DNA from 2 places in the Staphylococcus gallinarum genome. Region 2 is predicted to be linked to the other one. Evidence: riboswitches for the same ligand, from Rfam matches in the RefSeq annotation. Region 2 holds a riboswitch; the other holds the start of a gene.
What was found. Region 2 has a riboswitch for S-adenosylmethionine ahead of JN168_RS01740 (aminotransferase class I/II-fold pyridoxal phosphate-dependent enzyme). Riboswitches for the same ligand answer to the same signal wherever they lie in the genome.
Positions count from the first base shown of each region.

Region 1 (7,653 bases), 1.2 Mb from region 2:
TAAATCAAATGCACCATTAAAGCATGACGCATAACCTGCTGCGAATAATTGTTCAGGATTTGTACCCTTTTCAGCATCAGCTTGAGCTGGTGGAATTACCGCTACGTCAATTGCTTTGTCATCAGTTTGAACGTGTCCATTACGTCCACCTGTATTTGTTGCTTTCGTTTCATATTTTACTGCCATTTAAAATACCTCCTTTAGGTCTTTATTCTTATGTCTACCCATTGTATAAAATTTAAACCATAGGAATTCGTTTTCATTATAAAATAAATTTTAATATGGTTGATGCAATATGCATATACCATCAAATTGGAGTGTATTATAGGCAGAAATGACTCAGGTTATGTAACGGGACTAGTTGTAATAAATAACTTTATCGTGGTATGAAATGAATAGCGCAGTAAATGTGTTATGTATTGCTGATTCTGCTGAAAATAATAACTTGGCATTGTGTTATTTTCAAAATTTGTTATACAATAATTTTAATTATCTTATAAAGGGAGTACATATAATGACAAAAGTCGATATTGCTGTGACGATAGCTCCAGAAAATAAAATAACTGAAGAAACACTACAACAATTAAAATTGTATAGTGACTCATTTGAAATTATTGAATTGCGCATAGATCAGTGGCAAGCGTACAATAATGAATTATTGGAGCAAACTATTGAGTCAATAAAAGAGTTGAATATCAATAAGCGATTATTGGTGACCTATAGAACGCAATCACAAGGTGGTGCAGGAACACTTGAAGATGATAATTATAGACAATTGTTATTCAATATTAGCAATGTCAATGGTGTTGATTTACTAGATATTGAATTTGACAAGTCTGTTAACAGAGATTTATTCATAGCACTTGTAAATGATGTGGAGTCACAAGGTGTGGAAACTGTATTGTCATATCATGATTTCAAACAAACGCCGCCTATAGAAGAATTAAAGCATTTATATTTTAAAATGCACCAATTGTCACCAAGCTATATCAAGGTTGCTGTGATGCCACATGACAAGATGGATGTGCTACGCTTGTTAGAAGTGGTTTCTGAAACCGCTGATACAGTATCAGAAAAAGTGATTGGCATATCAATGTCTAAATTAGGTATTGTTTCAAGGACTGCGCAAGGTGTATTTGGTGGAGTAGTTTCTTATGGTTGTTTGGATACACCGAAAGCACCTGGTCAAATTCATGTTGAAACATTGAGAGCACAGTTGAATCTATATGAGTAATTTGAAAATATCGTCATTCTACATTATAATTGATAATAGTTATCAATAGAGAAAGGGCGATATAACTATGGAACTGCAAGAGGCTATTTCACAACGTAGAAGTGTAAAAATCTTTAAGAGAGATATGACTATAGATGAAGATGCATTATATGATGCGATTAAAAAGGCTGCTGATGCACCTAACCATGGACACAGGGAACCGTGGAGAGTGATTCACGTTGCTAAAGATAGATTGGGAAATATGAGTAAACAACTAACTCAAATTGCGTTTCATGATAAACCGAAAAAGCAAGAAGATCACTATCAAGTCGTTACTAATTTAGGTGGTATGTTGGTCTTGATTTTAAAGGAAGACCCTCATCAATTAGAAGGTTTAGAAGATCATTTGGCGTTTGGTGCTTATGTACAAAATTTGATGCTATTGTTGCATGAAGCAGGAATAGGTACATGTTGGAAGACGCCGCCTTATATTTTTGACAAAGAAGTCCAAGCTCTATTTAATATTAAAGAAAACGAACGTTTACTAGGATTTTTATATTTAACTGACTTAGAAGATAAAATGAATTATAGACCACGACATACTGAAAATATAATTGAAAAGTTTTAGCCCATTAAAAAAGGAGTGAGACCAAGAAGTCTATATCAATAGATTTTAGTCTCACTCCTTAATTTATTATTTAAATGTTTCTGCTAAGAAAGATTCAACTTGTTCTGGTGATTTAGCATTTGCAGAATGTAAGTGTGCTAATTTATTTCCATCTTTAAATACGAGTAGACTTGGAATTCCCATCACTTCATTGTCTGCAGCTACATCTTCTAATTCATCTCTGTTAACTGTAAACCATTGGTAATCATTATATTTTTCAGTTATTGGATCAATCCACATATCCATAGCTTTACAATCAGGGCACCAGCCTGCTTCGAATTTAACAATGACTGGTTGATCACTTTGAATTGTCTCTTTAAATTGATCAGTTGTATTAATAGGTTGCATAATTAATTCTCCTTTTTGATAGATTAGTAATACTATTATAGCGAAATTATAATTCTAATAAAAAAAATTAGCTTAATAATTAGAGCGTTTTATGAATAAATTTGATATATTAGTGATAACTAGACATAGGAGGTACAGAATAATGATAAAATTTTACCAGTATCCTAATTGTACAACATGTAAAAAAGCAGCAAAATTCTTAAAAGACTATGGCGTTAGCTTTGAACCAATTGATATTGTACAACACACACCTACTAAGAGTGAATTTAAAGAAATTTTAGCTGGAACAGATATTGAAATTAATAAACTTTTCAATACGCATGGCGCAAAATACAGAGAGTTAGGTCTCAAAGATAAGATAAATGATTTAACAGATGATGAAAAACTAGATTTACTAGCTTCAAACGGTATGCTAGTTAAACGACCACTTGCTGTATCTGGTGATAAAGTGACTGTTGGCTTTAAAGAAGACGAATATAAACAAGTTTGGTTATAAGACAATATTAATCATGGCAATCAAGTAAAGCATAATAAATTTACAAAAAATGAAAACGCTTTATAAAAATGAGCGAAAAACGGTTGAAGGTGCAATGTTATCCCACTTTATAGTTGCCCTAATACCTTTCATATGGCATCATGAATATGTAATAACATTTAGGAGGGGATACTCGTGGCAGTACCAAACGAATTAAAATATTCTAAAGAACATGAATGGGTAAAAGTCGAAGGAAATACAGCAACAATTGGTATTACTGAATACGCTCAGAACGAATTAGGAGATATCGTATTCGTTGAATTACCAGAAGTTGATGATGAAATTAATGAAGGCGACACTTTTGGTAGTGTTGAATCTGTAAAAACTGTTTCTGAATTATATGCACCACTTTCAGGTAAAGTACTTAGCTCAAATGATGAGTTAGAGGATAGCCCTGAGTTTGTAAATGAATCACCATATGAAAAAGCATGGATGATTAAAATTGAATTAAGTGATGAAAGCCAATTAGAAGATTTATTATCAGCAGAACAATATTCTGAAATGATTGGTGAATAAACATGACTGAAACTCCTTGATCCTTTGAATCTGGGAGTTTTATTTTATATGTAAAAATAGTGCAAATTATATTAAGCGGATGAATAATCTTTAACAATATAAAAATAAGATGTTATATGCTGTGGTAATGCATAAAATAGATGCAATAACTATATGTGAACAATTAAGTTATAGTCAAATTTATCTAGAGTGTGCAAAGGTTACATGATAAAAATGTAAATAATGTTTATGCTTATTAACTAATGTGAAAAACTTAATAGAAGAGAATAACTATCAACATTTAGAGGGTGGATATCATGACGATACTGAACCAAGTAATCATTGTCGAGGGGAAGTCCGACAAGAAGAGGGTAAAGCAAGTTATAGATCAGCCAATTGAAATTATTTGTACGAATGGTACAATGGGCGTTGATAAATTAGATGCAATGATTGAATCATTATATGGAAAACAAGTGCATATACTTGTTGATTCAGATAATGAAGGTGAAAAAATCCGTAAATGGTTTAAACGTTATTTAAGTGAAAGTCATCATATTAGAATTGATAAACAATATTGTGAAGTTGCAAAATGTCCAAAGCCATATCTCTCACGAGTTCTAGAAAAAAATGGATTTAAAGTAAAGGATGAAGAGAGCATGGCAAAGGCTCAAATAGATTATATAGCTGAAAGGGTTAGTTTATTAACATGAACGTAGCAAAAGAAACGCGTGTCGATATACATGAACACGATGATAAAGAGAAATCACTGGTGTTTGGCTATACACCTACGTGTGGAACATGTAAAATATCTGAACGAATGTTAGACATCGCTAATGAAATCTTACAATTACCAATTACGAAAGTGGATTTGAATTTTTATCCAGAATATAGCCAAAAGCACGAAATTCAATCTGTACCCGTACTAATAGTCATGTCAAAAGGTCAAGAGATAAAGCGTATTTACGCATTTCAGTCGGTACCTTATTTATTAGAAAATTTAAAATAGTTATTGACGAATCTCTAGTGCGATGGTAGGATTATTGATAATTAAATAAATGAAACTCTTATCACGAGAGGTGGAGGGATGTGCCCTACGAAGCCCGGCAACCGTCTGTAACAGAAATGGTGCCAATTCACAAAAAGTCTTGTTGGACTTTTGGAGATGAGAGAAGCGGCAAATGCTTTCTCTATTCTTCGGTGAACAAGGGAAAGCATTTTTTAATTGATAGAGCAATACAAGGAGGCAACTATGATGATTGAGTTAAATCAAATAGTGAAAAGGTACAAAACTAAGAAACAAGACGTACTTGCTGTAGATCATGTTGATTTAAGCATTCAATCAGGCTCAATCTTTGGGGTAGTTGGTTTTTCTGGTGCAGGAAAGAGTACTTTAATCAGACTCTTAAATAATCTCGAACAGCCTACTTCAGGAGACGTTATCATTGATGGCGATACTATAGGGAAACTATCAAAATCAGAATTACGTAAAAAACGTCAAAAAGTGAGCATGATATTTCAACATTTTAACTTACTATGGTCAAGAACGGTTTTAAATAATATTACGTTTCCATTAGAAATTGCAGGTGTTTCAAGATCAGAAGCGAAACAACGTGCACTAGAACTAGTGGAGCTAGTAGGATTGAAAGGTAGAGAGGACGCTTATCCGTCAGAACTATCTGGTGGTCAGAAACAACGTGTCGGTATTGCAAGAGCATTGGCTAATGAGCCGAATGTATTACTATGTGATGAAGCAACGAGTGCCCTTGACCCACAAACAACGGATGAAATCTTAGATTTGCTGTTGAAAATCAAGGAACAACGTAATTTAACAATTGTGATCATTACACACGAAATGCAAGTTATTAGACGCATATGTGATGAAGTAGCCGTGATGGAAAATGGCCGAGTCATTGAACAAGGTGCAGTCACATCTGTCTTTGAAAACCCACAACACGATGTGACAAAACGTTTTGTCAAAGATGATTTAAATGATGATTTTGATGAGTCTATTACTGATTTAGTACATATTGATGATAATTCGTATATCGTACGTTTAAACTTTACAGGTAATAATACGACTGAACCACTTATTTCATATATTACAAAAACACATGATATTGATGTGAACATATTAGAAGCGAATATCAAACATTCTAAAGACGGTTCCATCGGATTCTTGGTATTACATTTACCATCATTAGATTCAGAAAAGTTCGAAAAGTTCAAAAATGATTTAGAAGCGCAACATGTTTCATTGGAGGTGTTAAAGCATGGGTAATTCATTTAGTGACATACTCCAAGAAATGATTACAATGCCAAATGTTCAATGGAGTGAGGTTTGGATTGCAACATACGAGACATTGTATATGACAATTGTTTCTACGATATTTGCATTTATCTTTGGTTTAATTTTAGGTGTGTTATTATTCTTATCTGCTAAAAGTGATTCGAAGGCAGCTAGAATATTTTATAATATTGTATCGTTCATTGTTAACTTGTTCAGAGCGATACCATTCATTATCTTGATATTGCTATTAATTCCTTTTACAAGCTTAGTACTTGGAACAATTAGTGGTCCTACTGGTGCTTTACCAGCACTAATTATCGGTGCTGCACCATTCTATGCACGATTAGTCGAAATTGCATTTAAAGAAATCGATAAAGGTGTTATCGAGGCAGCATGGTCAATGGGTGCAAATACTTGGACTGTAGTTAAAAAGGTATTAATTCCTGAAGCAATGCCAGCATTAATCTCAGGTATTACGGTTACTGCCATCGCATTAGTTGGTTCAACGGCAATTGCCGGAGTTATTGGTGCAGGTGGGTTAGGTAACTTGGCATATTTAACTGGATTTACCCGAAACCAAAATGATGTCATTTTAGTTTCAACTATTTTAATACTTATTATTGTCTTTATCATTCAATTTATTGGTGATTGGGCTACAAATAAGATAGATAAGAGATAAAATTAAAAGGAGACTTAACGATATGAAAAAATTATTTAGTTTTGCTTCGGTTTTAGTTCTTGCACTTGTTTTAGCAGCTTGTGGTAATGGCGGCGGGAAAGATAAGACCATTACAGTTGGAGCATCACCAGCGCCACATGCAGAAATTTTGGAAAAGGCTAAACCATTACTTAAAGACAAAGGTTATAACTTAAAGATTAAAACAATTAACGACTACACTACGCCAAATAAATTATTAAATAAAGGTGAATTGGATGCAAACTTCTTCCAACATACACCATATTTAAAAACAGATAAAAAAGACAAAGGTTATAAAATTGAATCTGCTGGTAACGTACACTTAGAACCAATGGCTGTATATTCTAAAAAATATAAAAGCTTAAAAGACTTACCAAAAGGTGCAACAGTTTACGTATCAAACAACCCAGCTGAAGAAGGTAGATTCTTAAAATTCTTCGTTGATGAAGGCTTAATCAAATTGAAAAAAGGTGTAAAACCTGAAGATGCTACATTTAAAGATATCACTGAAAACAAAAAAGATATCAAATTTAACAACAAACAATCTGCAGAATACTTACCTAAGATTTATCAAAACCAAAAAGCAGATGCTGTAATTATTAACTCTAACTTTGCTATTGATCAAAAATTAAGTCCACAAAAAGATTCAATTGTTGTTGAGAAAGCAAAAGATAATCCATATGCTAACCTAATCGCAGTTAAAGAAGGACACAAAGACGATAAGAAAATCAAAGCATTAATGGAAGTATTACATTCTAAAGAAATCAAAGACTACATTAATAAAAAATATGATGGTGCAGTAGTACCAGCAAAATAATATTGAATATAGTCCATCCCTCTCTAGCCGTAATGGTTAGTGGGGGATTTTTTATATTAAGGAGTTTAAATAATGACACTCAAATAACTATAAATAGTTATGGAAGAAATACGATTCCTCAGTAAATGTTTAAATATAAATTAAAGTGTATACATTAATATTAAAGGGCGATTAATTATATTATATTGCTACTTAAAATCATGTAATAAGTGATAATAATAGATACAAATGAGGTACGTACTTATGAATGTTGGACTGATATTAGTAATAGTTATCTGTTGTGGGTTATTGCCAGTAATTATTTCAATAAATGAAAAGAAGAAAAAATAGTTCCTGCCGTATAGAAGTTTGGAAGTTTGAGTCATATTAATTGTGTGCAAGAGCTGTTGTATTAACATTGTGTTATAGCGTAGTGGGGTGTATGAAAGCAAATGGTCAAGTTATAAGGTCGATTTGAACAGGATGTGTTGAAGTGTGTAGTGGTCAGTTGAACGCAATCTGCCTATTAATAAGTATCGTAAATAAAAAAGAACAAACACTCAATAAATGAGGTGTCTGTTCCTTTAAAAGAATATTCAATTACTTAACTTATAA
Region 1 covers NZ_CP069082.1:2,096,049-2,103,701, reverse strand. The annotation lists gene JN168_RS09935 (organic hydroperoxide resistance protein) at 1-186, opposite strand, end outside; gene aroD (type I 3-dehydroquinate dehydratase) at 515-1,234, shown strand; gene JN168_RS09925 (nitroreductase family protein) at 1,302-1,841, shown strand; gene JN168_RS09920 (thioredoxin family protein) at 1,908-2,228, opposite strand; gene JN168_RS09915 (arsenate reductase family protein) at 2,371-2,724, shown strand; gene gcvH (glycine cleavage system protein GcvH) at 2,899-3,279, shown strand; gene JN168_RS09905 (toprim domain-containing protein) at 3,576-3,968, shown strand; gene JN168_RS09900 (thioredoxin family protein) at 3,965-4,264, shown strand; SAM riboswitch class I at 4,320-4,427, shown strand; gene JN168_RS09895 (methionine ABC transporter ATP-binding protein) at 4,511-5,536, shown strand; gene JN168_RS09890 (methionine ABC transporter permease) at 5,529-6,224, shown strand; gene JN168_RS09885 (MetQ/NlpA family ABC transporter substrate-binding protein) at 6,247-7,059, shown strand.
Region 1: it holds a riboswitch for S-adenosylmethionine, as region 2 does, so the genes downstream of both, JN168_RS09895 (methionine ABC transporter ATP-binding protein) here and JN168_RS01740 (aminotransferase class I/II-fold pyridoxal phosphate-dependent enzyme) in region 2, are expected to answer to the same signal.

Region 2 (7,653 bases):
AAATATGATGGAATTTATAGATAATGCAAAATTAAATGACTAAAACAAAAATTAATATTCTGAAAATTTGGAAAATATGATATATTAAGTACCTACTACAACTAAGGAGGAACTTCTATGATCAAGGTAAGTCCAAAACAGTTTATTAATAATGTATTATCAGGCGTGGCAATCGCAATTGTGGCCGGACTGATACCGAATGCAATTTTAGGAGAATTATTTAAGGTTTTTGCACCGAAATATCCCATCTTTCAAACGTTATTGCAAATTGTTGAAAGTATACAATTTACAGTACCAATCTTGGTAGGTGCATTAATAGCAATGCGATTTAAATTATCACCTTTAGCGACAGCCGTAGTAGCAAGTTCGGCATTTATTGGTAGTGGTGTTGCGCAATTTAAATCAGGTACATGGGTATTAATGGGTGTAGGTGATTTAATTAACACGATGATAACTGCAGCTATTGCAGTGTTTATTATATTAGTGATTGGTGAGCGTTTTGGTAGTCTCACGTTAATCATATTACCAACTTTTGTTGGAGTTATTGCAAGTTTGTTAGGTGTTTTATTGTTACCTTATGTGAAAATGATTACCACAGGTATAGGGAATTTGGTGAATTCATTTACAGAACTGCAACCTATTTTAATGTCTATGTTAATCGCACTTGTATTTAGTTTTATTATTATTTCACCTATATCAACCGTTGCAACTGCATTAGCAATAGGTATTAGTGGTTTAGCAGCTGGTTCAGCTTCACTTGGAATAGTGGCATGTGAAGCAGTACTTGTTGCTGGGACTGTTAAGATCAATAGAGCAGGTGTGCCGATTACTATATTTTTAGGTGGCGTTAAAATGATGATTCCTAATATGGTGCGTCATCCCATCATATTATTGCCTATTTTTACTACTGCTTTAGTCACAGGTTTTGCCGGAGCACTTATCGGCATTGGCGGTACTAAAGAATCTGCTGGATTTGGTATTATTGGACTAGTCGGTCCAATTAGTGCATTTAGGTTTATGGAACATTCACCACTATTGAGCCTGTTGATGGTATTTATTGCATTTTTTGTAGTGCCATTTACAATTGGTTATATTATTAATACCTTCTATATGAAAGTATTGAAATTATATGATCGAGATATTTTTAAATTCTTAGCATAATGAAAATAATTTAAAATACAGCTTAATAAAGTTAACAATTAATTGAGTCGTCTACAGGAGTAATAAAACCTGTAGACGATTTTTTCGGTAAAATTAAAGTTGAATACCGTCATGAAAGTAATAGATAGTTAGCGATTGAATTTTCAGAAAAAACAAAAATTACAAATTTTGCCCCAATAAATATATTTTTTAACGGTTTGTATTATTACAAAAGTATTACAGAAAGGATACTTGTAATAATTCAGAAAATAGTCTCAATGTGAAAAAAGTAGTAAATTACACTGTTATAACAACATTTTACATTAAATGTTAGCGTTATCTTTGATAGTTTATGCGTAACAAAACAAAACAAAAAGATTGCAATGTTACATAATGAGCTTGCTTTTGTAAAGTTTTGTTATATACATGTAATATAAAAACGAGAAATTTATGGTATATTATTTGTGGTCAAAAAATTAGACATAAATTTTAAACAATATTAGCAGATACGATAATTTTATTAACGAAAATATAATTTACTTTTAGAAAAGAATTAAATTTGGAGGATTTTTTTATTATGAAGAAAACAATTTTAGCATCATCTTTAGCAGTAGCATTAGGTGTAACTGGATACGCAACTCAAGCAGATCAAAATCAAGCGCACGCTTCTGAGCAAAACATCGACAAAGCACACTTAGCAGAATTAGCTCAAAACAACGCTTCAGAATTAAACGAAAAACCATTACACGCTGGTGCTTACCACTATGACTTCGTATTAGGCGGATTCGAATATAAATTTGATTCAGATGGTCAATCATGGTCTTGGAGCTATGACGTTGCAGGTTCACAAAGTGCATCTACAAACGTTTCATCAAACTCAGCTCAACAAGATGTAAGTGCACAAGCATCTACAAACACTAACGAAAAATCATCTAACGAAGTAAGTTCACAACAACAATCAAGCAATGTAGAAGTTCAAGCAGTTGAAGCTCCTAAAGCTTCTTCAAACTCAAACGTTCAAACTGCTCAAACAAGCACTGCAACTAAAGCATACGAAGCTGCAAAAACACAAGCTGCTTCAACTGGTGGATCAGTTAAAGCTCAATTCTTAGCTGCTGGTGGTACTGAAGCTATGTGGAATACTATCGTATTACCTGAGTCAAGCGGTAACCCAAATGCTGTTAACGAATTAGGATACAGAGGTTTAGGTCAAACTAAAGAATCTTGGGGAACTGGTTCAGTTGCTACTCAAACTCAAGGTATGATCAACTATGCTAAAGAACGTTATGGTTCAATCGAAGCTGCATTAGCTTTCCGTTCAGCTAATAACTGGTGGTAAGATTTAATTAAATAATTAAATGATTCAACACTATATATAGAGCGACTCTTTAGAGTCGTTCTTTTTTTACATTGACAAGTTTGAATATTCTGATAAAATAATTAGTAATTTAATATGAAGCAACTTATCTAGAGAAGTTGAGGGAATTGGCCCGATGATACTTCAGCAACAGACGTGATTGACGTACTGTGCTAAATCCAACAAGCAATATTTGTCTTGAGAGATAGGTGACATATGATATGACTATATGCCGCTGAACTTCGGTATATAGTTTTTTATTTAAGGAGGGCAGTTTTATGGTAATGTCAGAAAGATTATCTCAGATACCTGACAGCTATTTTGGGAAGACAATGGGACAAAAAGTAGAACATGGCCCCTTACCATTAATTAATATGGCAGTGGGTATACCTGATGGAGAAACACCTAAGGGCATTTTAGATTGTTTTAGTAAAGCAATACATATACCAGAGAACCAAAAATATGGTGCATTTCATGGAAAAGATACCTTTAAACAAGCGATAGTTGATTTTTATCAACGTCAATATCAAGTAGCGTTAGATAAAGAAGATGAAGTATGTATTTTATATGGAACAAAAAATGGTTTAGTTAATTTACCGCAGTGTATTGTTAATCCAGGAGAAAATGTGTTGTTGCCTGACCCAGGATATACAGATTATTTAGCTGGCGTAAAATTGGCTGATGCAATTCCGGTACCACTGGTATTGAATTCTCCGGATTATTTACCTGAATGGGATAAGGTGGCACAGTCAGTCTTAGATAATACTAAATTGATATATTTAACTTATCCAAATAATCCTACGGGATCAGTTGCGACACAAAATGTATTTGATGAAGCTATAAAGCGTTTTAAGGGGACAAAAACTAAAATTGTTCATGATTTTGCATATAGTGCCTTTGGTTTTGATCATAAAAACCCGAGTATATTGCAATCACCACAAGCCAAAGATGTAGCGATTGAAATATTTTCACTATCTAAGGGCTATAATATGTCAGGATTTAGAGTTGGTTTTGCAGTAGGTAATAAAGAGGTGATTCAGGCGCTCAAAAAATTCCAAACACACACACATGCAGGCATGTTTGGTGCGTTACAAGATGCTGCAACATACGCTTTAAATCATTATGATACATTTTTAGAGGAACAAAGTGCTACCTTTAAACGCAGGAGAGATCTTTTTGAAGCAAAATTGGCTGAAAAACACATTCCATTTGAACCAATGAAGGGTGGTATATTTTTATGGTTAGCTACTCCGGAAGGTTATGATGGTGAGCAATTTGTTAAGTATTTATTAGAGGAGCAATCTATTTTAGTAGCTCCTGGCATCCCATTTGGCGAGCATGGGCGTAATTATGTCAGAATTTCACTAGCATTGAATGATGCACAACTATTAGAAGCAGCTAATCGTTTACAATCATTAAGTGCTTTATATCATAAAGAAGGAAGTGTCTGCGATGACAAAAATTAAATTGTTTGGTGTAAGAGAGGAAGATATTCCTTATATTGAAGCGTGGTCAGCACAACATAAAGTATCTGTAGATTTAGATAGTCAATTATTGACTGAATCCACGGTAGATAGTGTCCGAGGCTTTGATGGCGTGTCTGTATCACAACAAATCCCTCTGCCCGAAGTGGTTTACAAAAAATTGAATGAGTTTGGAATAAAACAAATTGCCCAAAGAAGTGCGGGGTATGATTGTTATGATTTTGAATTGGCGAATAAGTATAATTTAATCATTTCAAACGTACCTTCATATTCACCTGAGTCAATTGCAGAGTATACTGTGTCCCAAGCATTAAATTTGGTGAGAAACTTTAATGATATACAGCAAAAGACCGCAGAACAAGATTTTCGCTGGCAACCTGCCATCTTATCGCGCTCTATTAAGGATTTAACAGTAGCAGTGATTGGTACAGGACGTATTGGTAGTGTAGTTGCGAAAATATTTGCAAATGGTTTTGGTGCTAAGGTAATTGCGTATGATATTGTGAAAAATGAACAATTACAATCTATCGTGAGTTATAAAGATACAATTAAAGAAATAGTGGAAGTAGCTGATATTGTTACGGTGCACGTGCCAGCAAGTGATGAAAATCATTATTTATTTGATGAATCATTATTTAATAGTTTTAAAGAAGGTTCAGTATTTATAAATTGCGCTCGTGGGTCGATTGTGAATACCCGTGCCTTAATTGAAGCTATTGATAAAGGTATTATAAAGGGTGCAGCATTAGATACATATGAGGCTGAAAAGGGTCTATTTCCTAGTGATCAACGTGGTGTCACATTAGAAGATGAATTATTACGTTCACTTATTGAACGTAAAGATGTTATTTTATCTCCGCATATTGCTTTCTATACGGATGCTGCTGTTGAAAATTTAATAGTTGATGCTTTAGATGCAACTATTGAGGTATTACAAACAGGAGATACATCATTACGTGTAAATTGATTATAACAAAATAGAGGCTCATATCATCAACGCACTTTGATGATATGAGCCTCTATGATTGTGCTATTTTACATCATATCCTTGATCTTCAATAGCCTCTTTCATGTTATCTGTTGTAACTTGTGTTTGATCGTAATCGACTGTGACATTTCCAGCCTCAAGATTTACTTCAGCAGTTGTAACACCATCTAGATTTGTTAGTGCTCCTTCAACAGCTTGTTTACAATGATCACAACTCATACCTTCTACTGCAATGATTTCTTTAGCCATAACATTCACCTCCTTATAAATTTTTATATAGGGTTAACTATAGTTTCATTCTTTTTAAACGTAAAGCATTTGTTACTACACTGACTGAACTTAATGCCATTGCTGCGCCAGCAATCCAAGGAGCTAATAAGCCTAATGCAGTAATAGGAATACCTGCTACATTATAACCCAATGCCCAAAATAGGTTTTGACGGATATTACGGATAGTATATTTACTTGCCTTTATGGCTTTAGGTATTAACAATAAATTGCCTCCCAGGATAGTAACATCTGCTGCTTCAATAGCAACTTCGGTACCTGTACCTATTGCAATACCTATATCTGCTTGTACTAGAGCAGGTGCATCATTTACACCATCTCCTACCATAGCTACTTTATGCTGATTTGTTTGTTGAATTTCTGCAATTTTTGCTGCCTTTTCTTCCGGTAATACTTCCGCAATAACGGCATCTATATTTACTTGTTTAGCAATAGCATGAGCTGTACGTTCATTGTCGCCTGTTAACATGACGACGTTGATGCCTAAATCATGCAATGCTTGAATTGCTTCTCGTGCATTTGATTTCACAGTATCTGCAACGGCAATTATGCCATTAATTTGATTATCGACAGCTACAAACATAGCAGTATGACCAGCTGTCTCGTAGCGTTGTAATTGTTCTATTTGCTCAGTTGTATCAATATTATATTCTGTCATTAATTGTTGATTACCTGCTAAGATATGACGATTATGAATGATAGCTGAAATACCTCTGCCAGGTATAGAAGTGAAGTGTTCAGGCTCTAACAATTTAATATCGTTATTAACAGCATGTTTCACTATAGCATCGGCTAATGGATGTTCGGATCCATTTTCTGCAGATGCAAGTAATTGTAGCGTCTCGCTATTACCATTGAATGCAGTGACTACTGGTTGACCATTTGTAATTGTCCCAGTTTTATCTAAGACTACAGTATCAATTTCATGTGTTCGTTCAATATGCTCTCCGCCTTTAAATAAGATGCCATGTTCAGCAGCTTTACCAGTTCCTACCATTATAGAAGTAGGAGTAGCAAGACCTAATGCACAGGGGCAGGCGATGACTAATACTGCAATAGCAGCAACGAGCGCAGGTTCAAATTCACCAGGTTGTACAAGTGTAATCCAGAAAATAAATGTGAGTAAAGCAATGGCTACAACAATTGGTACAAAGTAACCAGATATAATATCTGCGAGTCGTTGGATAGGAGCTTTAGAACTTTGGGCAGCTTCTACAGTTTGAATAATATTCGATAAAGCCGTATCCTTGCCGATTTTTGTTGCTTCAATAGTAATGGAACCATGTTTATTCATCGTTGCACCTATGACAGTATCATTCACATTCTTTTCAATTGGAATTGATTCACCAGTCAGCATAGATTCATCTATTGATGTTGTTCCTTTAATTATTGTACCGTCAACGGGTATCTTTTCTCCTGGCTTGATAACTAAATAATCGCCAACTTTGACTTCGTTTAATGGAACCATGATTGTTGTGTTATCTCTGATGATTCGTGCTTCTTTAGCTTGTAAGTTGACTAATTGACTTAATGCATTTGTTGTCTGTGCTTTAGCGCGTGTCTCTAAATACTTACCTAATAATATTAGTGTGATTAATATTGCACTTGTTTCAAAATAAAGATGCGGAGTGATTTGTGGTTGAATTAACCATTTAATCATTTCATAGATACTATAAAAATAAGCAGCGCTTGTACCTAAAGCAACAAGTACATCCATATTTGCTGATTTGTTTTTAAGATTTTTATAGGCACCAACATAAAATTGCCATCCAATAATGAATTGAACAGGTGTTGCAAAGACGAACTGGAACCAAGGGTTCATTATAATATGTGGTAAAGGAATGCCGAATAAATGAACGAACATTGTTAGTAATAAAGGAACGGTTAGGATAGCTGAAATAATCAGTTTGAATCTTTTTCCCTTTAATTCTTGTTCCTTTCTAGATGCTTTTTGTGTTTCATCTTGTTTAGTCTGTGCATCATAACCAATCTGTTGTATTCTGCTTATTATATAATCGACCGTAACAGTGTTAGGGTTATAGTCGATAGCACCACTTTCTGTAGTGAGATTAATACTTGCGTTACTTATGCCATCCATACGATTTAATACCTTTTCGATACGATTTGAACAGGCTGCACAAGTCATCCCGATAATATCTAAATCAGTGTGTTCAGTAGACACGCCATAACCAGTTTTTTCAATGCTTTCAGTAATTTGTGTTTCAGAAGTGCTTTGTGGGTCGTATGTTATGGTTGCTTTCTCTGTCGTTACATTAACATTTGCAGTAACATCATTGAGTTTATTTAAGTTCTTCTCGATACGATTTGCACAAGCTGCACAAGTCATCCCTGTAATATCATAGGTCGTTGTTTTTTGTTGTGACATAATATAAACC
Region 2 covers NZ_CP069082.1:416,902-424,554, forward strand. The annotation lists gene JN168_RS01730 (PTS sugar transporter subunit IIC) at 118-1,161, shown strand; gene JN168_RS01735 (aggregation-promoting factor C-terminal-like domain-containing protein) at 1,718-2,479, shown strand; SAM riboswitch class I at 2,601-2,709, shown strand; gene JN168_RS01740 (aminotransferase class I/II-fold pyridoxal phosphate-dependent enzyme) at 2,776-3,963, shown strand; gene JN168_RS01745 (D-lactate dehydrogenase) at 3,950-4,948, shown strand; gene copZ (copper chaperone CopZ) at 5,012-5,218, opposite strand; gene JN168_RS01755 (heavy metal translocating P-type ATPase) at 5,256-7,643, opposite strand.